Regions from separate parts of the Streptomyces sp. NBC_00690 genome, predicted to be linked through region 1. Evidence: predicted binding sites of a transcription regulator. Region 1 holds the regulator's gene; the other holds the start of a gene.
What was found. Region 1 encodes HrcA, which represses chaperone genes, less so after heat shock. Its sites were predicted from a motif close to TTNGCACTCNGNNNNNCNGAGTGCNAA; they were not measured.
Positions count from the first base shown of each region.

Region 1 (7,828 bases):
AGCCGACGCTCCTCAGCTGGGCCGAGGGCCATGACCTGGCGGGGAAGCCCTACGGAGACGTTCTCGTCGCGCCGGCGACCGTCGAGTTGATCCAGGGGTATGTGAACCGGCTGAACGAGGGCCTTCAGCGGTGGCAGATGGTGAAGAAGTTCCGCCTGCTGCCCCGGGACCTCGACGTCGAGCACGGCGATCTCACTCCCAGCCTGAAACTGAAGCGACCGGCCGTCGAGCGTGAGTTCCAGCACTTGATCGAAGAGATGTACTCCGGAACCCGCGAGGCATAGGAGCAGGACATCACCGGTGCGGGCCGGGTGCACCCCGTCCCGCACCAGCCCGTCCGCCGGGGGAGCGGCCCGTACCCCGGCGTCCCGATGCCCTGGCTGCTCACCGCCGACGGATTCCACTCCCGTCGGTGACGGACAATGGGGCGTATGCCTTCCGTACTGCCTGACGGCGAACCCATGCCCGAGGACGGGGCGCTTCCGGCGTCCGCCCTTGAAGGGGCAGCCGACCGGCCGCTCGCCTTCTACCTGCACGTGCCGTACTGCGCCACACGCTGCGGCTACTGCGACTTCAACACCTACACGGCGACCGAGCTGCGCGGCTCGGGCGGCGTGCTGGCCTCCCGTGACAACTACGCGGCCACCCTCACGGACGAGGTTCGCCTCGCCCGCAAGGTCCTCGGAGACGACCCCCGCCCCGTGCGCACCCTGTTCGTGGGAGGCGGTACGCCGACCCTGCTGGCCGCGTCCGACCTGGTGGCCATGTTGAGCGCCGTACGGGAGGAGTTCGGCTTCGCGGAGGGCGCGGAGATCACCACGGAGGCGAATCCGGAGTCCGTGGGGCCCGAGTACCTCGCGGAGCTACGGGCAGGAGGCTTCAACCGCATCTCCTTCGGCATGCAGAGCGCCCGCCAGCACGTCCTGAAGGTCCTGGACCGCACCCACACCCCCGGGCGGCCCGAAGCGTGCGTCGCCGAGGCTCGGGCGGCGGGGTTCGAGCATGTGAACCTCGATCTGATCTACGGCACTCCGGGGGAGAGCGACGACGACTGGCGCGCCTCGCTCGCCGCTGCGGTCGGAGCCGGGCCCGACCACATCTCCGCGTACGCGCTCATCGTCGAGGAAGGGACCCAACTGGCCCGGCGCATTCGCCGCGGCGAGGTGCCCATGACCGACGACGACGTCCACGCCGACCGCTATCTGATCGCGGACTCGGTCCTCTCGGAGGCGGGCTACTCGTGGTACGAGGTGTCCAACTGGGCTACGACCGAAGCGGGCCGATGCGTTCACAACGAGCTCTACTGGCGGGGCGCCGACTGGTGGGGGGCCGGTCCCGGGGCGCACAGCCATGTCGGCGGGGTCCGCTGGTGGAACGTGAAGCATCCCGGCGCCTATGCGGCGGCACTCGCCCAGGGCCGCTCACCGGGAGCCGGCCGTGAGCTGCTGTCGGCCGAGGACCGGCGAGTGGAGAGGATCCTGCTGGAGCTGAGGCTCCGGGAGGGGGTGCCCCTGTCACTGCTGCGTGAGGCGGGGCTGGAGGCCGCTCGGGGAGCCCTTGCGCAGGGACTGCTGGACGAAGCTCCGTACGGTGAGGGGCGCGCGGTTCTGACGCTGCGGGGGCGTCTGCTCGCGGACGGTGTCGTACGGGATCTGGTCGACTGACAACCCGATCCGGAGCCCGCGCGCCCAGAGCCGCGGCGGGGGAGCGACCAGGAGCCACCGCCCGGGACCGAAGTTGACCGGCTGAAACCGACCAACCGACCAACCGGCCGCGACCGGCGTCCACCGGGCCCACTGCTCGCTCCACCAGCCCACCGGCCGTCAGGTCAATGGGGACGTGCGGGCGTCACCCGTCCCCCGCGGGTGCGGTCACGAAGTCGATCAACTCCTCGACCCTCCCCAGCAACTCCGGTTGCAGGTCCCGGTACGAGTGCACCTTCGACAGGATGTGCTGCCACGCGGCGCCCGTGTTCTCCGGCCAGCCCAGGGCCCTGCACACGCCCGTCTTCCAGTCCTGCCCCCGTGGGATCACCGGCCACGCCGCCAGTCCGAGGACCGACGGCTTCACCGCCTCCCACACGTCGATGTAGGGATGGCCGGCGACCAGTACGTGCGCATCCGTCACCGAAGCGGCGATCCTGGACTCCTTGGACCCCGGCACCAGATGGTCCACCAGCACCCCGAGCCGTGCGTCCGGTCCCGGAGCGAACTCGGCGACCACCGCCGGAAGGTCGTCGATGCCCTCCAGGTACTCCACCACCACGCCCTCGATCCGCAGATCGTCGCCCCACACGCGTTCGACGAGCTCGGCGTCGTGGCGGCCCTCCACATAGATCCGGCCGGCCCGGGCCACCCGCGCCCGCGCTCCGGGAACCGCCAGGGAACCGGAAGCGGTCACCACCGGCTTGGACGACCTTCCGGGGCCGGGGCGGACTAGGGTCACGACCTCGCCGTCCAGCAGAAACCCCCGTGGCGCCAGCGGAAAGACCCGGCGCTTGCCGAAGCGGTCCTCCAGCGTCACCGTGCCGGCCTCACAGCCCACCACCGCACCGCAGAAGCCGGTGCCGGCCTCCTCCACCACCAGATCGGGGTCCGACGGATCGGCCGCGACCTCCCTGGCGGGAGCCGACTTCTTCCAAGGGGGCGTCAGATCAGGGCTGTAGCTGCGCATTCGGCCGACGCTACGACACCCCGAACCGCTCCGCCAGCGCATCGCGCTGGGCACGTACGAACGCGGCGTCCACGACCGCGCCGTGCCCCGGCACGTACCGTGCGTCCTCGCCGCCGAGCGCCAGCAGCCGGTCCAGGGCGGCCGGCCACGGGGCTCCGACGGCGTCCGGCCCCGCCTGCGGCTCCCCGGACTCCTCCACCAGATCGCCGCAGAACACCACGGCGGGGCTCCCCGGCACCAGTACCGCCAGATCGTGACCGGTGTGCCCGGGGCCCGCGTCGACGAGCACCACCCGGCGCCCTCCGCCCAGATCGAGCGTCTGCCGTCCGGTGACCGCATGCCCCGGGCTCACCAGCGCCTCGACCGCCTCAGCCGCCTCCAGCGGCTCCACGCCGTGCCGTACGGCATCTGCCCGCAGCGCGTCCGCCTCCCGGCGCAGGAGGGCATCGAGGCCCCGCGTGCCGTACACCTCGGCCCCGGGAAAGGCGGCGGCCCCCAGTACATGGTCGAAGTGCGGGTGGCTCAGTGCGATGTGCGTCACCTCGCGACCGCTCAGCAGCGCCTGTGCCTGGGCCCTCAGCTCGGCACCCTCCCGCAGGGTCGAACCGCTGTCGTACAGCAGCACACCTTCGTTCCCGACGACCAGCCCGCAGGTCGCGTCCCAACCCGGCAACCGTCGTCGCCCCACCCCGTCGGCCAACCGCTCCCAGCCGAAGTCTTCCCAACAGACGTTCATACCGGGACGCTACTGGCAGCGACCAGCGAAGGCGCGCGGTAGCGTGGTCGGTCGCCCTTGCTACGGGCGTACCCCACGGCCGTACACTGGCACGGGGGATTCTTGGCACTCGGACCTGGTGAGTGCCAGACAGTGACCGAAGAACCACCGTGGGACCACAGCTGGAGGTGTGCGCGATGCTCAGTGAACGCAGACTCGAAGTGCTGCGCGCCATCGTCCAGGACTATGTCGGTACCGAGGAGCCCGTCGGCTCCAAGGCGCTCACCGAGCGCCACAGGCTCGGTGTTTCACCGGCCACCGTCCGCAATGACATGGCGGTCCTGGAAGACGAGGGATACATCGCCCAGCCGCACACCAGTGCCGGGCGCATCCCCACCGACAAGGGGTACCGCCTCTTCGTCGACAAGCTCGCCGGGGTGAAACCGCTGTCGTCAGCCGAGCGCCGTGCCATCCAGAGCTTCCTGGACGGCGCTGTGGACCTCGACGACGTCGTCGGCCGTACGGTGAGGCTGCTGGCGCAGCTGACCCGTCAGGTCGCGGTCGTGCAGTACCCCTCGCTCACCCGCTCCACGGTGCGCCACGTGGAGCTGCTGGCGCTCGCACCCGCACGGGTCATGCTCGTGTTGATCACGGACACGGGCAGGGTCGAGCAGCGCATGGTCGACTGTCCGGCTCCCTTCGGTGACACCCCGCTCGCCGATCTGCGGGCCCGGCTCAACAGCAGGGTCGTCGGCCGTCGCTTCGCGGATGTGCCGCAGTTGGTCCAGGACCTCCCCGACTCCTTCGACCCGGAGGACCGGGGTGCGGTCTCCACCGTGCTCTCGACCCTGTTGGAGACACTGGTCGAGGAGACCGAGGAGCGGTTGGTCATCGGCGGCACCGCGAACCTCACGCGCTTCGGCCATGACTTCCCGCTGACGATCAGGCCCGTCCTGGAGGCCCTTGAGGAGCATGTGGTGCTCCTCAAACTCCTCGGTGAGGCCAAGGAGTCCGGCGGCATGGGCATGACGGTGCGCATCGGCCATGAGAACGCCCATGAAGGACTCAACTCAACCTCCGTGGTCGCCGTCGGCTACGGTTCGGGCGACGAGGCAGTCGCCAAACTCGGCGTGGTCGGACCGACCCGCATGGACTACCCCGGAACGATGGGAGCGGTACGCGCAGTGGCACGTTACGTCGGACAGATCCTGGCGGAGTCGTAGGTGGCCACGGACTACTACGCCGTACTCGGCGTGCGCCGCGACGCATCGCAGGACGAGATCAAGAAGGCGTTCCGCCGGCTGGCGCGTGAGCTCCATCCGGACGTGAACCCCGACCCCAAGACCCAGGAGCGGTTCAAGGAGATCAACGCCGCCTACGAGGTGTTGTCGGACCCGCAGAAGAAGCAGGTCTACGACCTCGGCGGTGACCCCCTGTCCCAGGCGGGCGCCGCGGGTGCGGCCGGCTTCGGTGCCGGCGGCTTCGGAAACTTCTCGGACATCATGGACGCCTTCTTCGGTACGGCGTCCCAACGCGGCCCCCGCTCGCGCACCCGGCGCGGCCAGGACGCGATGATCCGGCTGGAGATCGACCTCAACGAGGCCGCCTTCGGTACGACCAAGGACATCCAGGTCGACACGGCCGTCGTCTGTACGACGTGTTCGGGCGAGGGTGCGGCCCCCGGGACCTCGGCCCAGACCTGTGACATGTGTCGTGGGCGCGGTGAGGTCTCCCAGGTCACCCGCTCCTTCCTGGGCCAGGTCATGACCTCGCGCCCCTGCCCGCAGTGCCAGGGCTTCGGCACGGTCGTCCCCACCCCGTGCCCGGAGTGTGCGGGCGACGGTCGGGTCCGTTCCCGTCGCACGCTGACCGTGAAGATCCCGGCCGGCGTCGACAACGGCACCCGCATCCAGTTGGCCGGGGAGGGCGAGGTAGGCCCGGGCGGTGGCCCCGCCGGCGATCTGTATGTCGAGATCCATGAAGTGCCCCATGCGGTGTTCCAGCGACGGGGCGACGATCTGCACTGCACGGTGACGATTCCCATGACGGCGGGCTCGCTCGGTACGAAGGTGCCGTTGGAGACGCTCGACGGGATGGAAGAGATCGACATCCGGCCGGGGACCCAGTCGGGGCAGTCCATCCCGCTGCACGGCCGGGGCGTCACCCACTTGAGGGGTGGCGGTCGGGGCGATCTGATCGTGCACGTCGAGGTGATGACGCCGAGCAAGTTGGACGCGGAACAGGAGAGGCTCCTTCGGGAGTTGGCGAAACTTAGAGGTGAGGAGCGCCCGCTCGGTCAGTTTCAACCGGGACAACAAGGACTCTTCTCCCGACTGAAGGACGCGTTCAACGGGCGTTAGGCGATGCCCCCGCGGTGCCGAGCTTCGGCCGGCGCCGCGGGGTGTGCGCATTGGTCCCGGACCAGAGCAGGGTCGGCCTTCCGGCGCGATCCAGAGCCCCTCTTCCACGGGCCCCTGCGAGCACCCGCCGACCTCCCTGCGAGCACCTCCCCGACCCCTTTCGCGGCACCTTCCCGACCAGGTGATCCGACCCTCGTCGCAGCTGCCCGACCATCTGGTCAGGGAGGGTGCGTAGCACGTCAAGGGGCCTTCCGGGGAGCTGTCGGGCTCGATTCGGCCGGCCGTCAGCGGCATGACACGATGCACACATGTCCTCCGTACTGACCGATCTCTGCCGGTATCCGATCGTGCAGGCACCGATGGCGGGCGGTGCATCCTGCCCGCAGTTGGCCGCTGCTGTGTCCGAGGCCGGCGGCCTCGGGTTCCTGGCTGCCGGGTACAAGACCGCGGACGGCATGTACCAAGAGGTCAAACAGATCCGCGGGCTCACCTCGCGGCCCTTCGGCGTCAATCTCTTCATGCCGCAGCCCAAGACGGTGGACTCGGCGGCCATCGAGGTCTACCGGCAGCAACTCGCCGGTGAGGTGAGTTGGTACGAGACTCCGCTCGGTGACCCCGATTCGAGTCGTGACGACGGCTACGAGGCCAAACTCGCCATTCTCCGTGACGACCCCGTACCGGTGGTGTCCTTCACCTTCGGCTGTCCGAGCGCCGAGGTCCTGGAGTCGTTCGCCAAGGCCGGAACGGTCACCGTCGTCACCGTCACCACACCGGAGGAGGCGCGTATCGCCGAGCGCGCCGGTGCCGATCTGCTCTGCGTCCAGGGAATCGAGGCGGGTGGCCACCAGGGCACCTACCGCGACGATCCCGCCGCCTCGCACGGGGGCATCGGGCTGCTCACGCTCATCGCCCTGATCCGTGAGTGCGTCGACCTCCCGGTGATCGCCACCGGCGGATTGATGCGGGGCAGCCAGATCGGCGCGGCGATCGCCGCCGGGGCGAACGCCGCCCAGTTGGGGACGGCGTTCCTCGTCTGCCCCGAATCCGGTGCGCACCCCCTGCACAAGCAGGCGATGACCAATCCCCTCTTCGCCCGCACGGACCTGACCCGGGCCTTCACCGGGCGGGTCGCACGCGGTCTCGTCAACCGCTTCATGCGTGAGCACGGACCGTACGCCCCCGCCGCCTATCCACAGGTGCACTATCTGACGAGGGACCTGCGCAAGGCGGCTGCCAAGGCGGGGGACGCCCAGGGCATGGCGCTCTGGGCCGGTCAGGGACATCGGCTGGCGCGCGAGATGCCCGCCGGGCAACTCGTCGAAGTCCTCGCCGCCGAACTGGAATCGGCCCACATCGCCCATGACCCCGAGGAGTCCCGTTGACCGCGCCCGTGTTCCTGACGGACTCCCTGGCGGATCTCGTGCCCGGTGCCCGGCTCGTCCTCGACGGTCCGGAGGGCCGTCACGCGGTGTCCGTGCGACGGTTGCAGCCGGGGGAGGACATCGTGCTCACCGACGGTCTGGGCCGGGGCGCCGCCGGGCTCGTCGTCGGGACTGAGGGCAAGGACCGGCTGACCGTGGAGGTGCTGAGTCTGCCCGAGGAACCCGAACCGCGGACGCGCATCACCGTGGTGCAGGCGCTGCCCAAGGGGGACCGTGGCGAGTTGGCCGTGGAGACGATGACCGAGACCGGTGTGGACGCCATCGTTCCGTGGGCCGCGGCGCGTTGCATCACCCAATGGAAGGGCGAGCGCGGCGCCAAGTCCCTCGCCAAATGGCGGGCGACGGCCAGGGAAGCCGGGAAGCAGTCGCGTCGGCTGCGGTTCCCGGAGGTGGCGGAAGCCGCCACCACCAAACAGGTCGCCTCTCTCCTCGCTGATGCCGACTTCGCCGCGGTGCTGCACGAGGAGGGCGCACAGCCGCTCGCCACGGTCGCGTTGCCGGCCGAAGGGTCGATCGTGCTGGTCGTCGGCCCCGAAGGCGGAGTCGCCCCGCAGGAGTTGGCCGCCTTCGCCGATGCCGGTGCGTCCCCCTATCGATTGGGACGCAGTGTGCTGCGGACCTCGACGGCGGGTACGGCG
Region 1 is NZ_CP109009.1:2,956,761-2,964,588, reverse strand. Features, by position in the region: gene OID54_RS13105 (AMP-dependent synthetase/ligase) at 1-284, shown strand, start outside; gene hemW (radical SAM family heme chaperone HemW) at 432-1,664, shown strand; gene OID54_RS13095 (DUF3097 domain-containing protein) at 1,849-2,673, opposite strand; gene OID54_RS13090 (MBL fold metallo-hydrolase) at 2,684-3,409, opposite strand; gene hrcA (heat-inducible transcriptional repressor HrcA) at 3,586-4,611, shown strand; gene dnaJ (molecular chaperone DnaJ) at 4,612-5,748, shown strand; gene OID54_RS13075 (nitronate monooxygenase) at 6,057-7,130, shown strand; gene OID54_RS13070 (16S rRNA (uracil(1498)-N(3))-methyltransferase) at 7,127-7,828, shown strand, end outside.

Region 2 (7,828 bases), 2.3 Mb from region 1:
ATCGACGACGACCTCCTGCGGCTGATCTTCACCGCCTGCCATCCGGTCCTGTCCACGGACGCCCGGATCGCACTGACCCTCAGACTCCTCGGCGGGCTCACCACCGAGGAGATCGCCCGGGCATTCCTCACCTCCGAGGCGACGGTCGCCCAACGCATCGTCCGGGCCAAACGAGCGCTGGCCAAGGAGGGCGTCGCGTTCGAGGTGCCGTACGGGACGGACCGTGTCGCCCGTCTCGGTTCCGTACTGGAAGTCATCTACCTGATCTTCAACGAGGGCTATGCGGCCACCACGGGCGACGACTGGATACGCCCCGGCCTCGCCGAGGACGCCCTGCGGCTGGCCCGCGTACTGGCGGGTCTGATGCCCCAGGAGTCAGAAGTGCACGGGCTGGCCGCCCTGCTGGAGATCCAGGCGTCACGCATGGGCGCGAGGGTCGGCCCGGACGGTGCCCCGGTCCTCCTCGCCGACCAGGTGCGCACCCGCTGGGACCGGTTGCTCATCCACCGCGGCTTCTCCGCCCTGGCCAGGGCCAGTGCGCTGGGCGCGCCCCCGGGGCCGTACATGCTCCAGGCGGCCATCGCGGCCTGCCACGCCCGGGCGATCCACTACGAGGACACGGACTGGGCGACGGTCGCCACGCTCTATGGGCAACTCGCGGCGCTCGTCCCGTCCCCGGTGGTCGAGTTGAACAGGGCGGTCGCCGTCTCGATGGCCGAAGGCCCGGAAGCGGGCCTGGCCCTGGTGGACGCCCTGGCCACCGAGCCCGCGCTGAAGGAGTACCACCTCCTGCCGAGCGTACGGGGCGACCTGCTGGCCCGCTTGGGTCGCTCCACCGAGGCTCGGGAAGAGTTCCACCGGGCGGCTGCCCTGACCCGCAACGAGAGGGAACGGGACCTGCTACTGACCCGAGCGGCGATGGCTACGGAACGGGAGCAGGGCTGACGGTCGGGAGGGCATGACACGGGTCATCCCCCGAACTGGCACGGGACCTGACCGCCCGCCAGCAATCAGACGCCGCAGGGCCAGACGGTGACATGGTCCTGTGCCGCACGAAGCACGACCCACGATCCATCGGCACCGTCCGGCAGTTGCGGGTCGGCAAGATCGAACAGGATCTGCGTGCCACCCACGTCCAGGGCAGCACCTCCGTCCTCGAAGAGGCTCAGCTGCCCACGGCAAACGATGCGATCGCCGTCTTCCCGCAGTTCGGATACACCAGAGGCACTTGGCCAGGCATTCACCGCCCAGGCGATGTCCTCAGCCACGGTCCACTCGACCCGGTGCTCTTGCCCCACTGCCTCAAGGGGCCCCTGCCATAGGGCCACAACGGTGCCCACCGCCGAGTGCACTCGGACGGACATGGACCCCGCCGGGGCAGGCTGTACTGCCTCTACGTTGACCAACACCCCGCCATCATCCTCGACTGACGTACCGAACACCTTCGCCGAGACCGGTGCTCCCTAAGCCGGGTGCCCGATCAGCATCGAGGGGGCGCCGTTGACGCGGGTCAGGAACACCGTTGCCGCGTTCGGTCCCTGGGGTTTCACCCGGCGGCGCAGTTCCTCCGGTTCCACGGCTGATCCGCGCTTCTTGACCGTGAGGATTCCGACGTTCCGGCTCCGCAGCAGGGCCTTGAGCTTCTTCAGGCTGAACGGCAGGACATCGGTGACCTCGTAGGCCGTGGCGAACGGGGTGGGGCGCAGTTCGTTCGAGGTGATGTACGCGATGGTCGCGTCGATCAGACCGCCGTCCAATGCCTCGGCCACCTCGGCGACGAGATGGGCGCGCACGACCGCGCCGTCCGGTTCGTACAGATAGCGGCCCACCGGGCGTACGGGCGGGTCGGGCAGTTCGTTTGAGGGCAGGGCGTGGGGGCCGGGCAGCAGGGTGGCGGTGATGCGGGGCGTGGCAGGGCCGCCGTGCCAGAGCACGGCCTCCTTCACGTCCTTCTCGTCCGAGATCCACTCGGCCGAGAAGTCCGGGGGCACCAGCTCGTGGGGGATGCCGGGTGCGATCTTGAGGGCGGCGTGGGGGCGCGTACGGGCCGCTTCGATCGCCCAGGACAGCGGCGGTGAGTACGCCTCCGGGTCGAAGATCCTGCCCCGGCCGCCCCTGCGGGCCGGATCGACGAAGACCGCGTCGTAGGGGCCGGTGTCCGTCTCCATGACGTCGGCGCAGCGGACCTCGATGAACTCGGACAGGCCGAGTGCCTGCGCATTGGCCCGGGCGGTCGCCGCGGTGAGCGGGTCATGGTCCACGGCCAGCACTCGTACGCCGGCGCGGGCCAGGGCGATGGCATCGCCGCCGATCCCGCTGCAGAGGTCGGCCACGCTACCGACGCCCAGTGCGGAGAAGCGGGCGGCACGGTACTCGGCGACCGATCGACGGGTCGCCTGTTCGACTCCGTTCGGCGTGAAGTACATCCGGTAGGCGTCCTCGGCTCCGAACTTCGCGACCGCCCGCTGCCGCAGCCGTGCCTGCCCGAGTGCTGCCGAGACCAGTTCGGGCGGGTGCTCGCGGCGCAGCCGGGTGGCGATCGCCAACTCCTGGGCGGGGGAGTGGTCGCGCAGCTCCATGAGCAGCGCTTGGCCCTCGTCCGTGAGGAGTGCGGAGAGTGAGGAGAGGTCGTTCACCGGCCCATTGTGGGCCAGGTGGGGGACGGGTCGGGGTCGCCGGCGGTGTCGGCGTGGTCGTGCGGAGGGTGGCTGACAGTATCCAGCGCCATGCAGCTAAACCGACAAAACGTAAAGAATCTCCTCAAAATCACCGAGCTGGGTGGTGAGATTCCCGATGGGCGCGCCAGTGGGGCAGGAGGCATTCTCGGCCAGGTGTCGACACGCAGACGCAGAGGGCGGTTCCGTACGGGGCGGACGATCGGCGTTGCGCTGATCGTTGCCCTCCTCGGCTCGGCGTGTGCCGGGGCCGCCGATGAACGCAGCGCAGCGCGCCCGGGGCAGCCGGCGAAGGAGGCGGCCGGTGCGGCGGGTGCACTCCCCGAGAAGGCGGAGAAGGCCCAGCAGGCTGCCCAGGCCGCGAGAGCCCGGCAGGCCAAGAAGGCGAAGGCGGCCGAGAAGGCCGAACGTGCCCGGGTCGCCCGGGTGGCCGCCGCCAAGAGGTGGGGTCTCGCCCGCACCCCGCTCGTCGCCCCCGCACCACCCGCGACCAAGCCGGAGCTCACCACCCGCAAGGGCTTCGAGGTCGAGGACGGCGAGTCGCTGCCACCGGTCTTCACCACGGTGCCGGTGACGGAGAGGGTGGTCTTCCTGACCATCGACGACGGTACGGAGAAGGACCCCGAGCTCCTCCGGATGATGAGTGAGCTCCAGATCCCGTACAGCGCCTTCCTCAGCGACTACGTGATCAATGACAACTACGGCTACTTCCGTCAGATGCGCGACCGCGGGGTCGCGCTCCACAACCACACCCTCAACCACCGCTACATGCCCGGGCTGTCCTACACGGCGCAGAAGCGCGAGATCTGCGGCCAGCAGGACAATTTGCACAAGCTGTACGGCAAGCGCCCGCAGCTCTTCCGGCCGCCGTACGGCAACTACAACCAGGACACCCTGCGGGCCGCGCAGGCGTGTGGGGTCGCTGCGGTGCCGCTCTGGGCGGCGGAGGCGTTTCCCGATCGGATGGAGTGGCGCGAATGGGACCGGGACCTGCATCCCGGCGACATCATCCTCACGCACTTCCGGGGCCGGAAGGACTGGAACGGCACGATGACCGACATGATCCGGCAGGTGATGAAGACCGTGACCGAGAAGGGGTACGCGGTGGCTCGCCTGGAGGACTACGTCTGATCGGGGTGAGGGATCGTTCCAGCACTGCCCGGGTCCGTGCGCCGGAGTGCTTCGCGTGGTGTGGCATTCCCGGCGGCCTGCCCTCGCGCCGGGCCGCACGGCCTTCCTGGCCGGATGCCCGCAGGGTCGTCCGACCGCCAGATCTCCGACCCCGCACCGGACCGTGGCCATCCGGTGCTCCTTGTCGTACGAGCTTCCCGCAGGGCCGATCCACCCCTCGGAGTGGTGTCATCCGCAGGTGTGACGTGTTGGCGAATTCCTGTTGCCGAACTTTCGGTGATCGATCCAAGACGCCTTTGACCAGGCAATATTGAGAGAAGCGTGCTGGTCGACGATGGTTGAACGGCCACATCGGACCCGCCAGCATTGGCACTCCGCTTGACCGAGTGCTAATCGCAGTCATAGTCTCGGGTCTGGCACTCCCCACTGGAGAGTGCCAGCACAGCGACAGGCAGGTCCGGCACCCGCGACGACGGATCGATCTGGTCGCCACCCAAGATCAGTTAACCCCGTGAGATCTCCGAAGGGGGAGGTCGGATCGTGACGACCACCAGCTCCAAGGTTGCCATCAAGCCGCTTGAGGACCGCATTGTGGTCCAGCCGCTCGACGCCGAGCAGACCACGGCCTCTGGCCTGGTCATCCCGGATACCGCGAAGGAGAAGCCCCAGGAGGGCGTCGTCCTTGCGGTCGGCCCGGGTCGCTTCGAGAACGGCGAGCGGCTTCCGCTCGACGTCAACACCGGCGATGTCGTGCTTTACAGCAAGTACGGCGGCACCGAGGTGAAGTACAACGGCGAGGAGTACCTCGTCCTCTCGGCCCGCGACGTGCTCGCCATCGTCGAGAAGTAGGACGGGTTTCCGGGTCGCGCCCGGAACACTTCATACCCCGTTTGTTATTGAGCTGCGCCCCTGGCCCCCGCTGACATCCATATCCGGGCGCTAGGGGCGCAGTTCGTCTCAGAAGAGGACAGAAACGCTCCCATGGCGAAGATCCTGAAGTTCGACGAGGACGCCCGTCGCGCCCTCGAGCGCGGCGTCAACAAGCTTGCCGACACGGTCAAGGTGACGATCGGCCCCCGTGGCCGCAACGTCGTCATCGACAAGAAGTTCGGCGCCCCCACCATCACCAACGACGGTGTCACGATCGCCCGCGAGGTCGAGCTCGACGACCCGTACGAGAACCTCGGCGCCCAGCTGGTGAAGGAGGTGGCGACCAAGACCAACGACATCGCGGGTGACGGCACCACCACCGCCACCGTGCTCGCGCAGGCGCTGGTCCGCGAGGGCCTGCGCAACGTCGCCGCTGGCGCCTCCCCGGCCTCCCTGAAGAAGGGCATCGACGCCGCCGTCAAGGCCGTGTCCGATGAGCTCCTGCGCAGCGCCCGTCCGATCGAGGACAAGGCCGACATCGCCGCCGTCGCCGCCCTTTCCGCTCAGGACCAGCAGGTCGGTGAGCTGATCGGCGAGGCGATGGACAAGGTCGGCAAGGACGGTGTCATCACCGTCGAGGAGTCCAACACCTTCGGCCTGGAGCTCGAATTCACCGAGGGCATGGCCTTCGACAAGGGCTACCTCTCTCCGTACATGGTCACCGACCAGGAGCGTATGGAGGCCGTCCTTGAGGACCCGTACATCCTGATCAACCAGGGCAAGATCTCGTCCATCCAGGACCTGCTGCCCCTGCTGGAGAAGGTCATCCAGGAGGGTGGCTCCAAGCCCCTGCTGGTCATCGCCGAGGACGTCGACGGCGAAGCCCTCTCCACCCTGATCGTCAACAAGATCCGCGGCCGGTTCAACGCCGTGGCCGTCAAGGCCCCCGGCTTCGGCGACCGCCGCAAGGCGATGCTCCAGGACATGGCCACCCTCACCGGTGCCACCGTCATCTCCGAAGAGATCGGCCTCAAGCTCGACCAGGCCGGTCTGGACATGCTGGGCAGCGCCCGCCGCGTCACGATCACCAAGGACGACACGACCATCGTCGACGGTGCCGGTAGCAGCGACGACATCGTCGGTCGCGTCAACCAGATCAAGGCTGAGATCGCCTCCACGGACTCCGACTGGGACCGCGAGAAGCTCCAGGAGCGCCTCGCCAAGCTGGCCGGCGGCGTGTGCGTGATCCGCGTCGGTGCAGCCACCGAGGTGGAGCTCAAGGAGAAGAAGCACCGTCTGGAGGACGCCATCTCCGCGACCCGCGCCGCGGTCGAGGAGGGCATCGTCTCCGGTGGTGGCTCCGCGCTCGTCCACGCGGTCAAGGTCCTCGCCGATAACCTCGGCAAGGAGGGCGACGAGGCCACCGGTGTCGCCGTCGTCCGTCGTGCCGCTGTCGAGCCGCTGCGCTGGATCGCGGAGAACGCCGGCCTTGAGGGCTACGTCATCACCTCCAAGGTCGCCGAGCTGGACGCGGGCCAGGGCTTCAACGCCGCGACCGGCGAGTACGGCGACCTGGTGAAGGCCGGCGTCATCGACCCGGTCAAGGTCACCCGCTCCGCCCTGGAGAACGCCGCCTCCATCGCCTCACTGCTGCTCACGACCGAGACCCTGGTCGTCGAGAAGCCGGCCGATGACGAGGGCGACGCCGGCCACGGCGGTCACGGCCACTCCCACTGAAACACGTCTTAGCCCGTACGTCGGCGCAGCGGCTCACCGGCCGCCGCGCCGCCCGTACGGAAGTGGTGAGCGCAGTACAGAGCAGGGCCCGGTGCTTCCGTCGCGGAAGCACCGGGCCCCTGCTCGTGCGTTCACTGCCGGGGAAATCCCGGAAGCGTCAGTTCCAGACCGTCGAGCCGCTCCGGATCGGCCAGGATGTGGATCGCCACGATCCGGCCACCCGTGATGGTGAACCCCATGATCGACAACGGCTGTCCACCGGGTGCGGTGAGCACTCCCGCACCACCGTTGACCAGCACCGGCTGTGCGTACTGCGCGTACTGGCTGAACTGCATCGCCTGCCCGGCCACCTTCCGTGCGCCGCGCACCTCCTTCGAGACCATCATCGGCGCGCCGCCGACGTCCGCCCGCAGGACCACATCCGGGTCGAGCAGGGCCACCAGCGCCTCGAAGTCACCGCCGCGTGAGGCCGCGAGGAAGGCTTCGACCACCGTGCGCTGGCGGGGGAGGTCATCGGGTACCGCGGTGGTGCCGGTGCCCCGCACCCTGCGCCGGGCTCGGCTCGCGAGTTGCCGGGTGGCCGCCGGCGACCGACCCACGACAGGGGAGATCTCGCCGAAAGGCACCCCGAACATGTCGTGGAGCACGAAGACGAGCCGCTCAGTCGGACCCAGGGTCTCCAACACCACCAGCAGCGCCAATCCGACCGAGTCCGCCATCAGCGCCTCGTGCTCCGGATCGCTCACCCCTTCTGTCTGGACGACCGGGTCGGGTACGCGCACTTCGAGGGAGTCCTCACGGCGTGCGGTGCGCGAGCGCAGCATGTCGAGGCAGACCCGTCCCACGACGGTGGTCAACCAGCCGCTGAGGTTCTCGACTCCAACTGCTTCCGTGCGGTGCAGCTTCAGCCAGGCTTCCTGGACCGCGTCGTCGGCCTCGCTGAGCGAGCCGAGCATCCGATAGGCGACCGCCTTCAGCCGCGGTCGTTCCGCGGTGAAGCGTTCCGTCAGAAAGTCATCCATGCATCCGCTCCTGAGCTCCGCCGGTCCGTCTCTCCCGGGCTCCCGGGTCCCGGGTCTGCTGGGCTTCCCGGGCCTTCCGCGCCTTCCGCGCCCTCCTAGAGATGACGAATCCGTCGGCACACATGTGACAGCCCGGCCCCGCCCGATCGACCGCCTCGCTCCACCGGAGGCGGCACTGGTTACGCGGAGCGGTCGAGCGACCCGATCGGTACGGGCTCCGCGAACGGTAGCCCCCGGCCGAAGCGTTCCAACTCGTCGAGGGCGAAATCCGCCATCCGGTGCAGCTCCTTGCCGAGCGAACCGGCCACGTGCGGAGTGAGCAGCACATTCGGCAGCTCGTAGAGGGGGGAATCCACGGGCGGTGGCTCGCTCTCGGTCACATCAAGGACCGCG
Region 2 is NZ_CP109009.1:5,230,778-5,238,605, forward strand. Features, by position in the region: gene OID54_RS22955 (RNA polymerase sigma factor) at 1-945, shown strand, start outside; gene OID54_RS22960 (hypothetical protein) at 1,011-1,364, opposite strand; gene OID54_RS22965 (class I SAM-dependent methyltransferase) at 1,464-2,579, opposite strand; gene OID54_RS22970 (polysaccharide deacetylase family protein) at 2,832-3,806, shown strand; gene groES (co-chaperone GroES) at 4,347-4,655, shown strand; gene groL (chaperonin GroEL) at 4,788-6,413, shown strand; gene OID54_RS22985 (sigma-70 family RNA polymerase sigma factor) at 6,545-7,435, opposite strand; gene OID54_RS22990 (hydroxyacid dehydrogenase) at 7,615-7,828, opposite strand, start outside.
Region 2: a site for HrcA is predicted at 4,173-4,199, ahead of groES (co-chaperone GroES). Genes of this name have one in related genera too.